DNA from 4 places in the Arthrobacter sp. SLBN-83 genome. Region 4 is predicted to be linked to each of the others. Evidence: riboswitches for the same ligand, from Rfam matches in the RefSeq annotation. Region 4 holds a riboswitch; each other region holds the start of a gene.
The links. A riboswitch is a leader RNA that binds a small molecule or an ion and turns the genes downstream of it on or off. The one in region 4 is predicted to bind thiamine pyrophosphate.

Region 1: linked by a shared signal. The riboswitch ahead of thiO (glycine oxidase ThiO) and the one ahead of thiC (phosphomethylpyrimidine synthase ThiC) in region 4 are both predicted to bind thiamine pyrophosphate.
Region 2: linked by a shared signal. The riboswitch ahead of FBY30_RS07780 (ECF transporter S component) and the one ahead of thiC (phosphomethylpyrimidine synthase ThiC) in region 4 are both predicted to bind thiamine pyrophosphate.
Region 3: linked by a shared signal. The riboswitch ahead of thiD (bifunctional hydroxymethylpyrimidine kinase/phosphomethylpyrimidine kinase) and the one ahead of thiC (phosphomethylpyrimidine synthase ThiC) in region 4 are both predicted to bind thiamine pyrophosphate.

What each region holds. Positions count from the first base shown of each region.
Region 1 is NZ_VFMX01000001.1:2,784,157-2,787,913, reverse strand. It holds gene FBY30_RS13000 (thiazole synthase) at 1-92, opposite strand, end outside; gene thiS (sulfur carrier protein ThiS) at 97-333, opposite strand; gene thiO (glycine oxidase ThiO) at 330-1,655, opposite strand; TPP riboswitch at 1,648-1,766, opposite strand; gene thiE (thiamine phosphate synthase) at 1,794-2,543, shown strand; gene FBY30_RS12980 (RNB domain-containing ribonuclease) at 2,583-3,757, shown strand, end outside.
Region 2 is NZ_VFMX01000001.1:1,705,766-1,709,522, reverse strand. It holds gene FBY30_RS07785 (ABC transporter ATP-binding protein) at 1-1,070, opposite strand, end outside; gene FBY30_RS07780 (ECF transporter S component) at 1,070-1,693, opposite strand; TPP riboswitch at 1,761-1,901, opposite strand; gene FBY30_RS07775 (iron-containing redox enzyme family protein) at 2,179-3,222, shown strand; gene FBY30_RS07770 (glycosyltransferase) at 3,219-3,757, shown strand, end outside.
Region 3 is NZ_VFMX01000001.1:3,438,799-3,442,555, reverse strand. It holds gene thiD (bifunctional hydroxymethylpyrimidine kinase/phosphomethylpyrimidine kinase) at 233-1,753, opposite strand; TPP riboswitch at 1,761-1,857, opposite strand; gene FBY30_RS16100 (Rne/Rng family ribonuclease) at 2,039-3,757, opposite strand, start outside.
Region 4 is NZ_VFMX01000001.1:3,161,006-3,164,762, forward strand. It holds gene FBY30_RS14720 (alpha/beta hydrolase) at 1-104, shown strand, start outside; gene thiC (phosphomethylpyrimidine synthase ThiC) at 139-1,965, opposite strand; TPP riboswitch at 1,961-2,068, opposite strand; gene FBY30_RS14730 (amidohydrolase family protein) at 2,149-3,231, shown strand; gene FBY30_RS14735 (VOC family protein) at 3,329-3,757, shown strand, end outside.

The DNA of each region.
Region 1 (3,757 bases), 380 kb from region 4:
ATGAGGCGGGAGCCGAGGGCGACGCCGTCGATCACCAGGGCGTCCCCGGCACCGATGTTTCCGGCGGGGTTGATAGTGCTGGTTTCCGTCATGGCGTCAGCCTCCCTGTACTGCAGTAACGAGTTCGATGTCGTCGCCCTCGGCGAGCGCGGTGGCAAACCATTGGCTGCGCGGCACCACCTGGGCGTTGTGTGCGACGGCGACGCCCAGCTTCCCGCCGTCCGTCGCCTGCCCGTTGTCAGCCAGCGGACGCCCGGTGACCTCGCTGACGAGCATGGTGATGGAGGCGCCGTCCGCCACCGTGTGCGGGTTTCCGTTGAGGGTGATGTTCACGCTGTCTCCTTGATGTCGGTGCGTTGGGTGGCCGTTGCCGGCTTGGAGAACCGTTCCGGGCTGAAGGGCGCCCAACGGGGGTCGGTTCTTCCGTCCAGCAGCTCCGTGCAGATGGCTGCTGCGGCGGGGGTAAGCAGGACGCCGTGGCGGAAGAAACCCGTGGCGATGATGAGCCCCGGGACGTGGCGCGCTTCCGCTCCCGACCCTTCACCCCCTGGGGCCGGGCCCACCGGCACCCGTCCCAGCAGCGGCGCGTTGTCCGGGGTTCCGGGGCGGGCCCGGGCGGTGGACTCCAGGAGTTCGAGTTCGGCGACGGCGGGCACCAGGGCCTGGGCATCGCGCAGCAACTGATAGACGCCGCCGGCACTGACGGCATCGGACAGGGCGTCCTCGCGCTGGGTGGCTCCGATCACCACGGTCCCGTCCTGCCGCGGCACGATGTACACCGGAACTCCGTGGACCAGTCCCCGCACCGTCGCGGTCACCAGGGGCTGGAGGTGGCGGGGCACTGCCAGCCGGAGGATGTCCCCGTGCACGGGCCGCAGCGGCAGTTCGAGGCCGGGGGGCAGGTCTGCGAGCGCACCTGACTGCAGGCCGTTGGCCACCACGGTTTCCGTTGCCAGGACGGTGCCGCCACCGGCGAGCCTTACGCCGGCCACCGTTCCGCCGTCCCACAACAGCCCGGCTGCCCGGTCCGGCACTGCGTACCCGTCCACCGCCCCGGCCACAGCCAGGCCCGGCAACTCCTCTGTGGCGCGGGCCAGGGCCAGCCGCAGGGCCGCCACTAGCCGGCGGGGATCCACCTGGTGGTCCGCGGGGGTGTCCAGGGCGCAGGCGATGGCTGGGCTGAGGAGGGGTTCGCGTTTGCGCGCCTCCCGCACAGTCAGGGGCTCCACTGCCAGGCCGTTGGCCAGCTGGACCGTGCGCAGGTCCATCAGCGCACGGCGGTCTGCGGCGTCGGCACCTACGGCGAGAGTCGGCGTCGTAAGGTATCCGGAATCTGCGCCCGATGCATCGGCGACACCGGCAGCGAACGCCGGCCATCGCGACGATGCTTCCAGCATGAGTTCCAGGAGGTCTTCCTCCTGGTAGTGCAGTTCGCTCACGGGGGCCAACATTCCGGCGGCGGCCCAGCTGGCGCCCGAACCGGGGGCGTCGTCTATGAGGACGACGGAGCGTCCGGAACGCTGCACTTCCCAGGCGATGCCGTGCCCCACCACTCCCCCGCCAATGACGGCGACGTCGGCACGTATTGTTGACGGAAGGGTGGAATGGATGGACGCATCAACGGAAGCGGGATGGGTAGTGCCGGGGGTACGCATCTGGTTCCTTCCCTACGCCGGCATTAACCGGATCAGGTCAAGCGGTCGGCTCTGACGCCCTCTCAGCCCGGCGCTTTGTGACAGCTGCCGCGGGCTCCCGCAGTACCTCCCCAGTTTAGAGGAATTAGGCTTGCAGGCATGAATGCGACCACCCCATCCTTTCCCTCAGGTTCCCACGCTCCGGCCGGCGGAGTTGCCAATGCCGAGGTTGTCAACGCCCGGGACAGCGAGGCCCTCAAGGCTGCCCGCCTGTATCTCTGCACCGATGCGCGGCGGGACCGCGGCGACTTTGCGGAGTTTGTGGACGCGGCCTTTGCCGGCGGCGTGGACATCATCCAGTTGCGGGACAAGAACATCGAGGCCGCCGAGGAACTGGACCTTTTGGCGGTGCTGAAGGAAGTGGCGGTACGGCACGGCAAGCTGTGGGCGGTCAATGACCGCGCCGACATCGCCGTGCTTTCCGGGGCCCCTGTTTTCCACATCGGCCAGAAGGACCTGCCGCTGGGGGCAGCACGCACGCTGGTCAACGGGAACGCCGCCATCGGACTTTCCAGCCACACGGCCGAACAGGTGGATGCCGCCCTGGCCGCAACCGCCGGCCCCTCCGGCCTGGACTACTTCTGCGTAGGTCCTGTCTGGGCCACGCCCACCAAACCCGGCAGGGCCGCCGTCGGTCCCGACCTGGTGAAGTACGCAGCGGAGGCGTCCCGGCGGGCTGCGGATCCCGTGCCCTGGTTTGCCATTGGCGGCATCGACCACGGCAACGTCCACCAAGTGGTGGAGGCGGGCGCGCGCAGGATCGTGGTGGTCCGCGCCATCACGGAAGCTCCTGATCCCGCCGCCGCTGCTGCCTCCCTCCTCGACGCGCTGGACGCCGCCGGCTCCTGAGCCTGCTTAATCGCGGAACTTGGGGCTACGCTGAATTTTGTGTCACATCATCGGCTGGCCCCCAACGTCCACGACCATAAGAACGCCTTGGAAGAGGCGCTGGGCCTGCTGCGGACGGAACTTGAACTTCCGGGTCCCTATCCCGCCGAAGCCGTGGACGACGCCCTGGCTGCCGTGGCCGCGCTGCAGCTTCCGTCCTACGACCTGACCGCCGTCGAGTTCGTCACCATCGATCCGGCGTCCTCCACGGACCTGGACCAGGCAGTGTTCATCGAGGCGGACGGGGACGGCTACCGCGTGATGTATGCGATCGCCGATGTTCCGGCCTTCGTTACGCCGGGAGGTCCCCTGGACGCCGAGACGCGGCGGCGCGGACAGACGTTTTACGCCCCGGACGGCCGGATCCCGCTGCACCCGGAGGTCATCAGCGAAGGGGCCGGAAGCCTCCTGCCCGGCCAGGAGTGCTCTGCCTTCGTCTGGGACTTCACGCTCGACGGCGAAGCAACCGTCCTGACAGTAGGCGTCCGTCGGGCCCGGGTCCGCAGCCGTGACAAGCTCAGCTACAAGGGCGCCCAGGCAGACCTCGACGCCGGGACGGCCTCCCCCGTACTCCACCTGCTCCGTGAGGTGGGCCTGAAGCGGGTGGCATTGGAGCGGGCCCGTGAAGGCGCCAGCCTCAACATGCCCGAACAGGAGATCGTCCAACTGCCCGACGGCGGCTACCGGATTGACGCGGTTCCACAGCTTCCGGTGGAGGACTGGAACGCTCAAATTTCGCTGATGACCGGGATGGCGGCGGCTGAGCTCATGCTCGAGGGCAAAGTGGGCATCCTGCGCACCATGCCCGCGCCGGACGAACGGTCCCTGAGGCATTTCCGGCTGCAGACCGAGGTGCTCGGCAGGCCGTGGGACGGCGAAGTCAGCTACGGCGAATACCTGCGGTCGCTGGATCCCACCGACCCGAGGCAGTTGGCCATCATGCATTCGGCAGGCATGCTGTTCCGGGGAGCGTCCTACACCGCGTTCGACGGAACCGTCCCCGAGGATGGCATCCAGTCCGCCATCGGCGCGGCCTATGCCCACACCACCGCGCCGCTGCGGCGCTTGGTGGACCGCTTCGTTTTGGTCATCTGCGAGGCCCTGAGCAACGGCGGCGATGTTCCCGGCTGGGCACGCGAAGCGCTGCCGCTGCTGCCGGGCATCATGGCGGGATC
Region 2 (3,757 bases), 1.5 Mb from region 4:
GCGGAGACCTTTCCGGATACCGGTTCCAGGAGGCCGGCGAGGGTCAGCGCGAACGTGGACTTGCCGGCGCCGTTGGGACCGGTGATGGCCAGGGCTTGGCCGGCGCGGACCTGCGCGGCCACGCCTTCCTGGACCGGTACCGGCGGAATTTTGCGGAAGCCTTGGCGGCGCGGACGCTCCCGGGAAACGCCCAGTTGTTCCGCGGCCAGCAGCAAGTTACCCGTTCCCGCGGCCGGCACGGCAGAGCGGGCACGGGTGGCCGGGACGTACCCGGGGACCCAGACTCCTGCGGCGGCGAGCATGGTCCGCGCCTCGCTGAGCACCCGGTCCGGTGGCCCGTCCAGGAGCACGGCAGGTTCGGTTGACGAACCGGGCTGCAGGACCACGATCCGGTCCACCAGGTCCTTCCACACGGACACGCGGTGCTCCACCACCACCAGCGTGGCTCCGGTCTTGTCCAGGCAGCGCGCCACGGCGTCGCGGACCTCCAGCACGCCGTCCGGGTCCAGGTTGGCGGTGGGCTCGTCCAGCAGGATCAGCCCCGGGCGCATGGCCAGGATCCCAGCGAGCGCCAGGCGCTGCTTTTGCCCGCCGGACAAGGCCGACGTCGGGTGGTCCAGCGGGAGGTGGGACAGTCCGACGTCGGCAAGCGCCTCGTGCACGCGCGCCCAGATGGCCTCGCGGGGCACGGCGAGGTTCTCGGCGCCGAAGGCGACGTCGTCCCCCACCCGCGATAGGACCACCTGCGTCTCCGGGTCCTGCTGCATCAGCCCGGCGCGGCCGCGCTGGGACCTGGGCACGGCGCCGTCAACCAGCAGCGAACCGGACTCGTCGGCGTCGCCTGCCTCGCCGTCGTCGTCGATGTCTCCCAGCACGCCGGCCAGCGCATGCAGGAGCGTCGACTTTCCGGCGCCCGAGGGGCCAAGCAGCAGCACCCGCTCGCCGGGGGTGATGCCCAGGTCAAGGGCATGGACGGCAGGCTTGGCCCTGCCAGCGTGCCGCCAGCCCCAGCCGCGGGCGGTGACGGCGGCTGGGCGCACGGCGCCGGCTGCTCCCTGGGAGGGTGCCATCAGGAGAAGACTGGCTCCGTGGCAGCCTTGCGGGAGGCGAAGGAGCTCAGCACGCCAGTGCGGGCCAGGCCACGGGTGGCGAGCCAGGACAGGCCGCCGGCCAGGACCGCGCCGGAGATGGTGGTGAGGACGATGTAGGCGAACTTGTCCGCGCCCGAGTAGGCGATGTTCCAGCCCCACGGCGCAAACGAGTCGTTCAGGCCGCAGAAGAAGCCGGCCGCGGCGCCCGCCAACAGGGAGACGGGCAGGTTGAACTTCCGGTAAACGAAGACGGCGAAGATGATCTCCGCACCCAGGCCCTGGATGAACCCGGAGAACAGCACCGAGGCGCCGTACTGGGAGCCCATGAGCAGCTCGCCGGTGGCGGCCACGGTTTCGCAGAACAGGGCCGCGCCCGGCTTGCGGATGATGAGCATGCCCAGCACGCCCGGAATCATCCATCCGCCGGCCAGCAGCCCGGTGAGGGGTGGGTAGGCGGCGTTCATGGGGGCCGACAACGCTGCCGCGCCCTGGTCCCACGCCCAGAAGATGACGCCGCCGGCGATGGCCACCAGCGCGGCCACCACGATATCCACGACGCGCCAGGACCTGCTGGTGGTCTTCTTGATTGCTGCAGTGCTCATGTGATCCTCCTGGGAAACAGGAGGGGAAAGTGGACCCGGCTGACGGCCCGTTGCCGTGCAGCCGCGACACTTTGAGAACTCGACTCCCTTGCGCCGGTACTAACCGGATCAGGTTCGAGGGTCTGCGGCTGTCCGCACTCTCAGCGCCCACCTGCGGTGCCCGGCTTGTGCCAGGATGCCCGACGGCGGCGCTCCCCTGTCGTTTTTAGTGTTGCTTTTTGGTTTGGGTAAGGCTTTTGGTTGCCCTTCCGGGCGTGGTCCAGTTTACACCGGGCGGGGCTGCATTGAGGGCTGCCGGCGCCAATCGGACCGGATGTGACCGGCCGTGCGCGACGGCGTGGAGCATGGAGGCCGGCGCGCTTAGCTTTTATTAGTAATCATGCTTACTATGTAGTCTCCCGGGTTTCGAGGAGGACGGGCATGGGACTCACCATGGGCGGCCCTGCGTTCGTTCCCGTCAGCAGCGCGGCAGACCAAGGAGCCCCATGAGAATCCCGGAAACCAGAGGACCCGTCAGCAGCGCATTGTTCGAGGTCCTGGCGCAGGCTCCGGGCACCGCCGGGCCGGGCTTGGACGGGCTGTACTCCCTGGTGGCGCGGCAGCTGGCCGGCACCGGCGACATCATTGCCGACGAGGACATCCAACTCGCGCTGTTCTGCCTTTACGAACTCCATTACTCCGGCCTGGACGGCGTTTCGGACCACTGGGAGTGGGAGCCGTCGCTGATCAGGGTCCGCCGGCTGATCGAGGAACCGTTCGAAGCGGCACTGCGCGCTGCCGCGCACCAGGCCGCCGGGAACTTCGAACTGCCCGGCGGGGTTGCCATGACCAGCGACGCCGTTGCCGACGTCCTCTTCGGCCTGGCCGCCACGGACACTGGTCCCAGCGTGTCCCGCTACGTGGCCAGGAAAGCCACGCTGGACCAGCTCAAGGAGTTCCTGGTCCACAAATCCATGTACCAGCTGAAGGAAGCCGATCCGCACACCTGGGCCATTCCGCGGCTCAGCGGCCGCCCCAAGGCGGCCCTGGTGGAAATCCAGGCGGACGAATACGGCGGCGGGCGGCCTGAGCGGATGCACAGCGCGCTGTTCGCCCGGACCATGCGCGGTCTGGGCCTGGACGACAGCTACGGCGCCTACGTGGACGCCGTCCCCGCGATGTCCCTGGCCTCCGTCAACCTCATGTCGCTCTGCGGTTTGAACCGGCGGCTCCGCGGCGCCATCACCGGGCACCTGGCAATCTACGAAATGACGTCCTCCCAACCCAACCGCTTCTACGGCAACGGATTCCGCCGGCACGGCTTCGGCCCGGACGTCACGCACTACTTTGACGAGCACGTGGAGGCCGACGCCGTCCACGAACAGATCGCGGGACGCGACCTTGCCGGCGGCCTGGTGGAGGCTGAACCTCAACTGCTTGCCGACGTGCTGTTCGGGGCCACGGCCGTCATGGCCATCGACAGCCGCATTTCCGCCCACCTGATGTCGTCCTGGGAAGCTGGGCAGACGTCACTCCGGGCGGCGGCGTGACAGGCGCCGCCGCGGCAGGTGCGCCCGCGGTAAGGGAGGTGGGGCCCCACCTGGTCACTGACGCGGAGTACATCCTTCCCCTGCGCTGGACAGAGGACTCGGGCCTGGCAGAGCTGACGGACTACCTCCGCCACCTTGCGGGCTGGATCCCCGTCGCCGTGGTGGACGGCTCGGACCCCCACTTCTTTGACCGCCACCGTGCCGCGTTTCCCGCAGCGGTCCGCCACATCCGGCCGGACTGCATAGCCCTTGACGGGCGGGCCAGTAACGGCAAGGTTGCAGGCGTCATGGCCGGCCTGCGCACCTCAGGCGCGTCCTTCCTTGTCATCGCCGACGACGACGTCCGTTACACGCGCGAGGCCCTCACCGCCGTCGTCCATTACCTGAAGTCCGCTGACGTGGTGCGGCCGCAGAACTACTTCGTGCCCCTCCCCTGGCACGGCCGGTGGGATACGGCCCGGACCTTGGTCAACCGCGCCTGGTCTGCCGACTACCCGGGAACGCTCGGTGTGCGCCGCGACGCGCTGCTGGCCAC
Region 3 (3,757 bases), 280 kb from region 4:
GGAAATCCGTGAGCCGTCCCGGTGGAGAAGTCCGCTTGTTATGCACAGCGAATTGCTCCAGGGTCATAACCCAAGTGTTGGCGTAAGCACCGAAGATCCAGAATACGCTAAATCCGTCCACGGCCGCAAATGAGGCTGGTTCCGGCGGCCCGGCTGTGGTAGTAACCACAAACCCGGCGGGCAGCACCGCAACCATGCTCCTCCATCATAGCGGCGGCGCTGCCGGCAGCCGTCAGGAATGCAGCCTCGGCGCGTCGAAGAATTCCACTTCCAGGCGGCAGGACTGCTTGAACGCGGTGACCATCGCTGCCCTTTCATGATCGGAGGCTTTCCGCCCCGCTTCATCCACGATGGCAATAGCCCGGCGGGTGGCCTCGGCGAAAGCCTCGTCGGCATAGGTGCGGAGCCAGGCAGCGTAGGCATGCCCGTCCGGCTCGCCGGCGGCAAGGAACTGCGCGTGCAGCTTCTCCCCCACCTCGGCATAGAGCCAGAAGCAGGGCAGGACGGCGGCAGCGAGGACTGCGTAAGAGCCCGACGCCGAAGCTGCGGTGAGGTGGTCCACGTAGGCCTTCGTGACGGGGCCAAGTCCGCGCTGGGCGGGCCGGGTGCTGAGCCAGGAGCGGTGGAGTTCCGTTTCCACTTCCAGGCAATGCTGGGCCGATCCTGCCCAGAACAGCTGTTCGGCCTCAGAGGGGGCCAGGGCGCTGGTGCGGGCCAGCACGCGGGAGTAACCGTTGAGGTACAGGGCGTCCTGGGCCAGATAGTAGGCAAAGTCCTTCTCGGCCAGGTCTCCGGCGGCCAGGCCGCGGATGAAGTCCAGCGCATAGATATCGTCGAGGTCCTGCTGGGCTTCCGCCCACAGCCTGGCCGCGAAGCCGCCTTCCTGCAGTGCCGGCCGCAGGTGGTGGAAGTGGTGCACGGGTCCGTTCCCCTGGCCCACCTCCAGCAGGCCCGAGTTCTCAAGGGCACCGGCCAGCCAGGGCTTGACCGTCCGCAGTGACGCTTCCCAATCGCCCAGGCGGGCCTGCACCGTTGCCATGGCAGAGGAAAGGGAGCAGCCGGTGCCGTGGCTGTTGCGGGTGGCGATCCGGTGGCCCGGGACTTCCACAACATCCTGTCCCAGCAGGCCCGCGGTGTTGACCAGCGCGTCCGGGCAGTACTCCCCTGCCAGGTGCCCGCCCTTGACCAGCACGGTTGCCCCGGTGGCATTGGCCAGGCGCCGGCCCTGGGCCAGTGCCTCGTCCCAGTCCCCGGCGGGGGCCGCGCCCACCAGCATGGCCAGTTCGGGCAGGTTGGGGGTGATGAGATGGGCGAGGGGCAGCAGTTCCCGCAGCGCGGCTTCCGCCGACTCCTGCAGCAGCCGGTCACCGCTGGTGGCCACCATCACCGGGTCAAGAACCACGACGGCGGGACGCACCTTTTCGAGCCACCCGCGCACAGTGCGGATCACTTCCCGGTCACCCAGCATGCCGATCTTGACGGCGTCGATGCTGATGTCGTCACTGACCGCATCCAACTGCTGGGCCAGGAAGGCGGCCGGAGGAACATGCACAGCCTGTACGCCCTGCGTGTTCTGGGCCGTGAGGGCGGTGATGGCGGCCATGCCATAGCCCCCGTGCGCAGCGATGCTTTTCAGATCTGCCTGGATGCCTGCGCCGCCTGACGGGTCCGAGCCCGCAATGGAGAGGACGCGCGGAACGTCCCGGCCTGCGGGCAACGCGGCGGATGCATCGGATGCAGTTGGCAGGGGCATGGAAAGGGTGGAAGACAAGAGACATCCCTTCGCCGGTACTAGCCGGACAGGTTCAACGGGTCTGGATCTCAGCCGGCCTGTGCGCGGCACCCCGTGTCGGTTTCCAGCCTAGCGGCTGGGGCCTGTCCGCAGGAAAGGTGACAGCACCTCCTGCAGCGGAGACCGGGCTGCCGCATATAAGAATCCCCGCCCTGTGGACGTTTCCCCTTGAAATACATGGGGGAAACGTCCTCAAAACGGGGACTTCTGGATGTTCCTAAGCTGCTGCCTGTCCTGGCCTCCGGCTTACAGCTCCGAGGCCGGAACGCCGACGCCGAGGATGATGGGTTCCTCTGCCGCCTTGCCCTGTTCCGCGGTGGCCTGTGCCTTGTCCGTTTCCGGGGCCTTGGCTGCGTGCGAATGGCCTCCGGCAGTGGCCTGGACGTTTTCGTGGTGCTGGACAGCGGTCTGGTTCGCGGCACCCTGGGCACGGCTGGCGCCGCGGTGGCGCCGCGGCCTGCGCTGCCGGGACTGTTCCAGCGTGTGGTCCGAATAGTCCTTTTCGGCTGGAGCTTCCACTGCGGGGCGGGCTTCCGCTCCCCCGGTTTCGGCTTGCCCTTCCGGCGCGGGCTGTTCCGTTGCCGGCTGTTCCGCTGCCTCCGGCGCCTCGACGGTCTTGGCTGGAGCGTCCTCAATGGACGACGCCGGCTGGCCGAGGTGGGCGAATGCTTCAGCCAACCGGTCCAGGGTGAGGGCCGGCTTGGGCTGCTGCTCCTCCGCGTGCTCCACGAACGGAAGCGGGACTTCCTCGCCGCCGAACGTCAGGACAGCTGCGGGACGCGTGGGGGCATCGGCGTCGTGCTTCTCCTCTGCCGGAGCGGGCGCAGGCGGGGCTGCGGGCACCTGCCGGGTTGCCGCCACCTCGTCGTCGTGCAGGTGCGCAGCGTGGGCAGCAGCGGCGATGTTTGCCAGGGCAAGCCGGGTGGCTTCTGCCTTGGCATGCCGCTCGGCGTCCGTAGGCTCCGGGTGGACGGTGTGGACCTGGACGGCAGGCACCGGCGCGGCTTCGGGCTGCTGGCCGCCGCGTCCGCGCCGCCGCTTGCGTTCCGAACGTGCGCCGGGCTGGTTGTTGTCAGTTCGCTGGCCTTCGGTGCGGTGGGCTTCCGGCCGGGCTTCGGGCCGGTTGTCGCTGCGCTGGACGTGGTGGTGCTCGGCGGCAACGACGTTGGCGCGGCGGTGCTCCACGGGATCGTCGTGGGTCACCACGCCGCGGCCGGCGCAGGCCTCGCACTGTTCGCCGAAGACTTCCAGCAGCCCGGTGCCCATGCGCTTGCGGGTCATCTGGACCAGGCCGAGGGAGGTCACTTCGGCAACCTGGTGCTTGGTGCGGTCGCGGCCCAGGCATTCGACCAGGCGGCGCAGTACCAGGTCGCGGTTGGATTCGAGCACCATGTCAATGAAGTCGATCACGATAATGCCGCCGATATCGCGCAGCCGCAGCTGGCGCACCACTTCCTCGGCAGCTTCGAGGTTGTTCTTGGTGACGGTTTCCTCGAGGTTGCCGCCGCTGCCGGTGAACTTGCCGGTATTGACGTCCACCACGGTCATGGCCTCGGTGCGGTCGATCACCAGGGAGCCGCCGGAGGGCAGGAAGACCTTCCGTTCGAGGGCCTTGTGGATCTGCTCGTCGACGCGCCAGGCGGAGAAGATGTCCTGGTCCTTGGTCCACTTCTCGAGCCGGCCCACCAGATCGGGCGCCACGTAGGTCACGTAGGCCTCGATGGTGTCCCAGGCCTCCTCGCCGGAAACGATGAGCTTGGAGAAGTCCTCGTTGAAGACGTCGCGGACAACCTTGATGGTCAGGTCCGGTTCGCCGTAGAGCAGCTCGGGGGCCAGGATCTTGGTGGACGCCGCCTGGCTTTCGATGCCTTCCCACTGGGCGCGCAGCCGGTTGATGTCGTGCGTGAGTTCTTCCTCGGACGCACCTTCGGCGGCGGTGCGCACAATCACGCCCGCGTGCTCGGG
Region 4 (3,757 bases):
TTGCAGCGGGAGGGCACCGGCCCCAGGACTCCCCGGAAGGGGACCGGGCCATCCGCCAGTTCATCCGGCAGGTCAGCCGGAGCCAGCCGGCCCGGGCGTCCTGACCCGGGCGAGACTGGCATCCGGCGCCGTGGCCGGTCAGTTTTCCGCGGGCACCCGCAGCTCCGGCAGGTACACCCTGCCGCCCGCAGCCAGGAACTCCTCGCTCTTTTCCCGCATCCCCGACGTCACGCTGGCAAGCGCAGCCTGGGCTTCCGCTGAGCCGAAATCGTCACGAATGTCCTGGCTGATCCGCATGGAACAGAACTTCGGCCCGCACATGGAACAGAAGTGCGCCGTCTTGGCAGGCTCCGCCGGCAGGGTCTCGTCGTGGAAGGCCTCGGCGGTGACGGGATCCAGCGACAGCGCGAACTGGTCCCGCCAGCGGAACTCGAAGCGGGCCTTGGACAGTGCGTCGTCCCGTTCGTGCGCCCCCGGGTGGCCCTTGGCGAGGTCTGCCGCATGCGCGGCGATTTTGTAGGTGATCACGCCGGTCTTCACGTCGTCCTTGTTGGGCAGGCCCAGATGTTCCTTCGGGGTGACGTAGCAGAGCATCGCGGTCCCGTACCGGGCAATCTCGGTGGCGCCGATGGCCGAGGTGATGTGGTCATAGCCCGGGGCAACGTCAGTCACCAGCGGCCCCAGGGTATAGAACGGGGCGCCCTTGCACAGCTCCTGCTGCCGTTCCACGTTCTCACGGACCAGATGGAACGGCACGTGGCCCGGCCCTTCCACCATTACCTGCACGTCGTACTCCCAGGCGCGCTGCGTCAGTTCGGCGAGCGTGTCCAGCTCCGCGAACTGGGCCGCGTCGTTGGCGTCCGCCGTCGAACCGGGGCGGAGGCCGTCACCCAGGGAGAAGGAGACGTCGTACTTGGCGAAGATTTCGCACAGTTCATCGAAGTGGGTGTACAGGAAGTTCTCCTGGTGGTGGGCCAGGCACCAACCGGCCATGATGGAACCGCCGCGCGAGACAATGCCCGTCACCCGGTTGGCAGTCAGCGGGACGTAGCGCAGCAGCACGCCGGCGTGGATGGTCATGTAGTCCACACCCTGTTCACACTGCTCGATCACCGTGTCCCGGAAGATTTCCCAGGTCAGGGCGTTGGCCTCGCCGTTGACCTTTTCCAGTGCCTGGTAGATGGGCACGGTGCCGATCGGGACGGGGGAGTTGCGGATGATCCATTCCCTGGTGGTGTGGATGTCGTCACCGGTGGACAGGTCCATGACGGTGTCCGCGCCCCACTGGGTGGCCCACTGCAGCTTGTCCACCTCCTCTGCGATGGAGCTGGTGACTGCGGAGTTGCCGATGTTGGCGTTGATCTTCACCAGGAAGGCCTTGCCGATGATCATCGGCTCGGACTCAGGGTGGTTGATGTTGCTGGGGATGATCGCCCGGCCCGCCGCGAGCTCACTCCGCACCAGCTCCACGTCGCAGTTTTCGCGCAGCGCCACGAAGCGCATTTCCTGGGTGATGATTCCCTGCCGGGCGTAGTACATCTGCGTCACTGTGCGGCCGTCGACGGCGCGGCGGGGCACCGGCTGCCCGCCCTGCCACTCTGAAGAGGCGGCACCGCGGCGGACAGCCGAGCGGCCGTCGTCGAGCAGGTTGCGCTCCCTGCCCGTGTACGCCTCGGTGTCCCCGCGCGCCTCAATCCACTCTGCACGGAAAGGCTGAAGGCCGCGGACGGGGTCGCTGCCGGGTCCCGCCGTCCGGTAGGTCCGGAACGGTTCGTTGGGCCGGCCGTTGGGGGACGGCTCAAGGGATATTTCCGTTACCGGCACCCGGATCCCGGCGCCGGCATCTTCAATGAAGGCCAGCGAATGCGACTTCAAGGATTGGGTCACCTGGAGGGTTGACCCATCGTCTGCCGCTGCTTCGGCCTGGATTTGGGCAGGGTTCAACTGGGTGTTTTGTGTACTCAAGGGAATACTCACTTCCTTCGCCGGCATTACCCGGACAGGTTCAACGGTCGCAGGCCGCGTCAGCCCGATCTCAGCCCCTGCAAGGGCACCCGTGTGGTCAGGAACGAAGCTACCACAGGCCCCTGGAACTGCCTTGTCACATTCCCCGGTGCTAGCCTGTCCGGGCAGCGAAAGGAAGTCCTGATGCCGGAAATCATTGAATTCAGCGGACCCGTCCTGACTGGACCGGACAGCGTTAGGTACGGGCTTTGGTCCGTGGACGGGACCCTCACCTTCACCCGGCCCGCGACGGAGCCCGTGAGGGTCCTTGACGGCTGGGTACTGCCCGGGTTCGTTGACGCCCACTGCCACATCGGGCTGGGCCCGGGCGGCCCCGTTGACGCCGCAACGGCTGAGGACCAGGCCCTGGCCGACCTCAACGCAGGAACCCTGCTGGTCCGCGACGCCGGCTCGCCGGCCGATACCCGCTGGATGCAGGGCGGCCGGGACTTCCCCGTGCTGATCCGTGCCGGGCGCCATGTGGCGCGGACGCGCCGCTATTTGCGCGGCTTCGCTGAGGAGGTGGAGCCGGAAGGCCTTGTGGAGGCGGTCCGCAAGCAGGCGCGCGACGGCGACGGCTGGGTCAAGCTGGTGGGGGACTGGATTGACCGCGGCGCCGGTGACCTGGCGCCTTCCTTTCCTGCCGCCGTCGTCCGTGACGCCATCCAGGCAGCCCATGAGGAAGGTGCCCGGGTAACGGCGCACTGCTTCGCCGAGGACACCCTGGACCAGATGCTGGATGCCGGCATCGATTGCATTGAACATGCCACGGGCCTGCTGCCCCGCCACCTGCCCCGGTTCGCTGAACAGGGAGTGCCAATTGTGCCCACTCTCATCAACATCGCCACCTTTCCGGACATCGCCGCCCAAGCGGACGCGAAATTCCCCCGCTACGCTGCACACATGCGTGCACTTTGGGAACGCAGGCTGGAACGGGTGGCGGAGGCCTATGGGGCTGGCGTCCGCATCTTTGCCGGTACCGATGCCGGCAGCACGATCCGGCACGGCAGGATCGCAGACGAGATCCTGTCCCTGCACCAGGCCGGCCTGCCGATGACAGCAGCACTGGACGCCGCCTGCTGGGCAGCCCGCGCCTGGCTGGGGGCGGACAGCCTGGCGGAAGGGGCACGGGCCGACGTGGTGGTGTGCCGGGAAGACCCGCGGGCCGCAGCGGAAACTATCAAGGACCTGGAACACGTAGTGTTGGGCGGTCGCATCGTCCGCTGAGCGGAGGCACCAGAAACTTGGAATAAATTGAAGCTTCAAGTAATTTTACTATGTGACAGGCCGCCATCGGGACGGCCTCCAACACAAGGAGCCTTCAATGACCGCAGCAGCCAGCAGCCAGGATCTTCTTCCTGCCGACCTCGCCATGGGTACCGTGATGCTCAAGGTGGGCGACATGAAGCTCATGACCGACTATTACCAGCGCGCCCTGGGGCTTGAGGTGGTGTCTGAGCAGGACGGCGGGCTTTACCTTGGCCGCCTCGGCACCCCTTTGGTCCACCTGGCACCGGCGCCCGGGCTGCACCTTCCCGGCAGGGGAGAGGCGGGCCTGTTCCACACGGCCCTGCTGTTCGAGGACCAGGCCTCCCTGGCCGCCACCGTCGCCACCGCCGCCCAGTACCAGCCGAGGTCCTTCACCGGCAGCGCCGACCACCTGGTGAGCGAGGCCTTCTACTTCACCGATCCCGAGGGCAACGGCATCGAGCTGTACTGGGACCGCCCGCGCAGCAACTGGTCCTGGAACGGG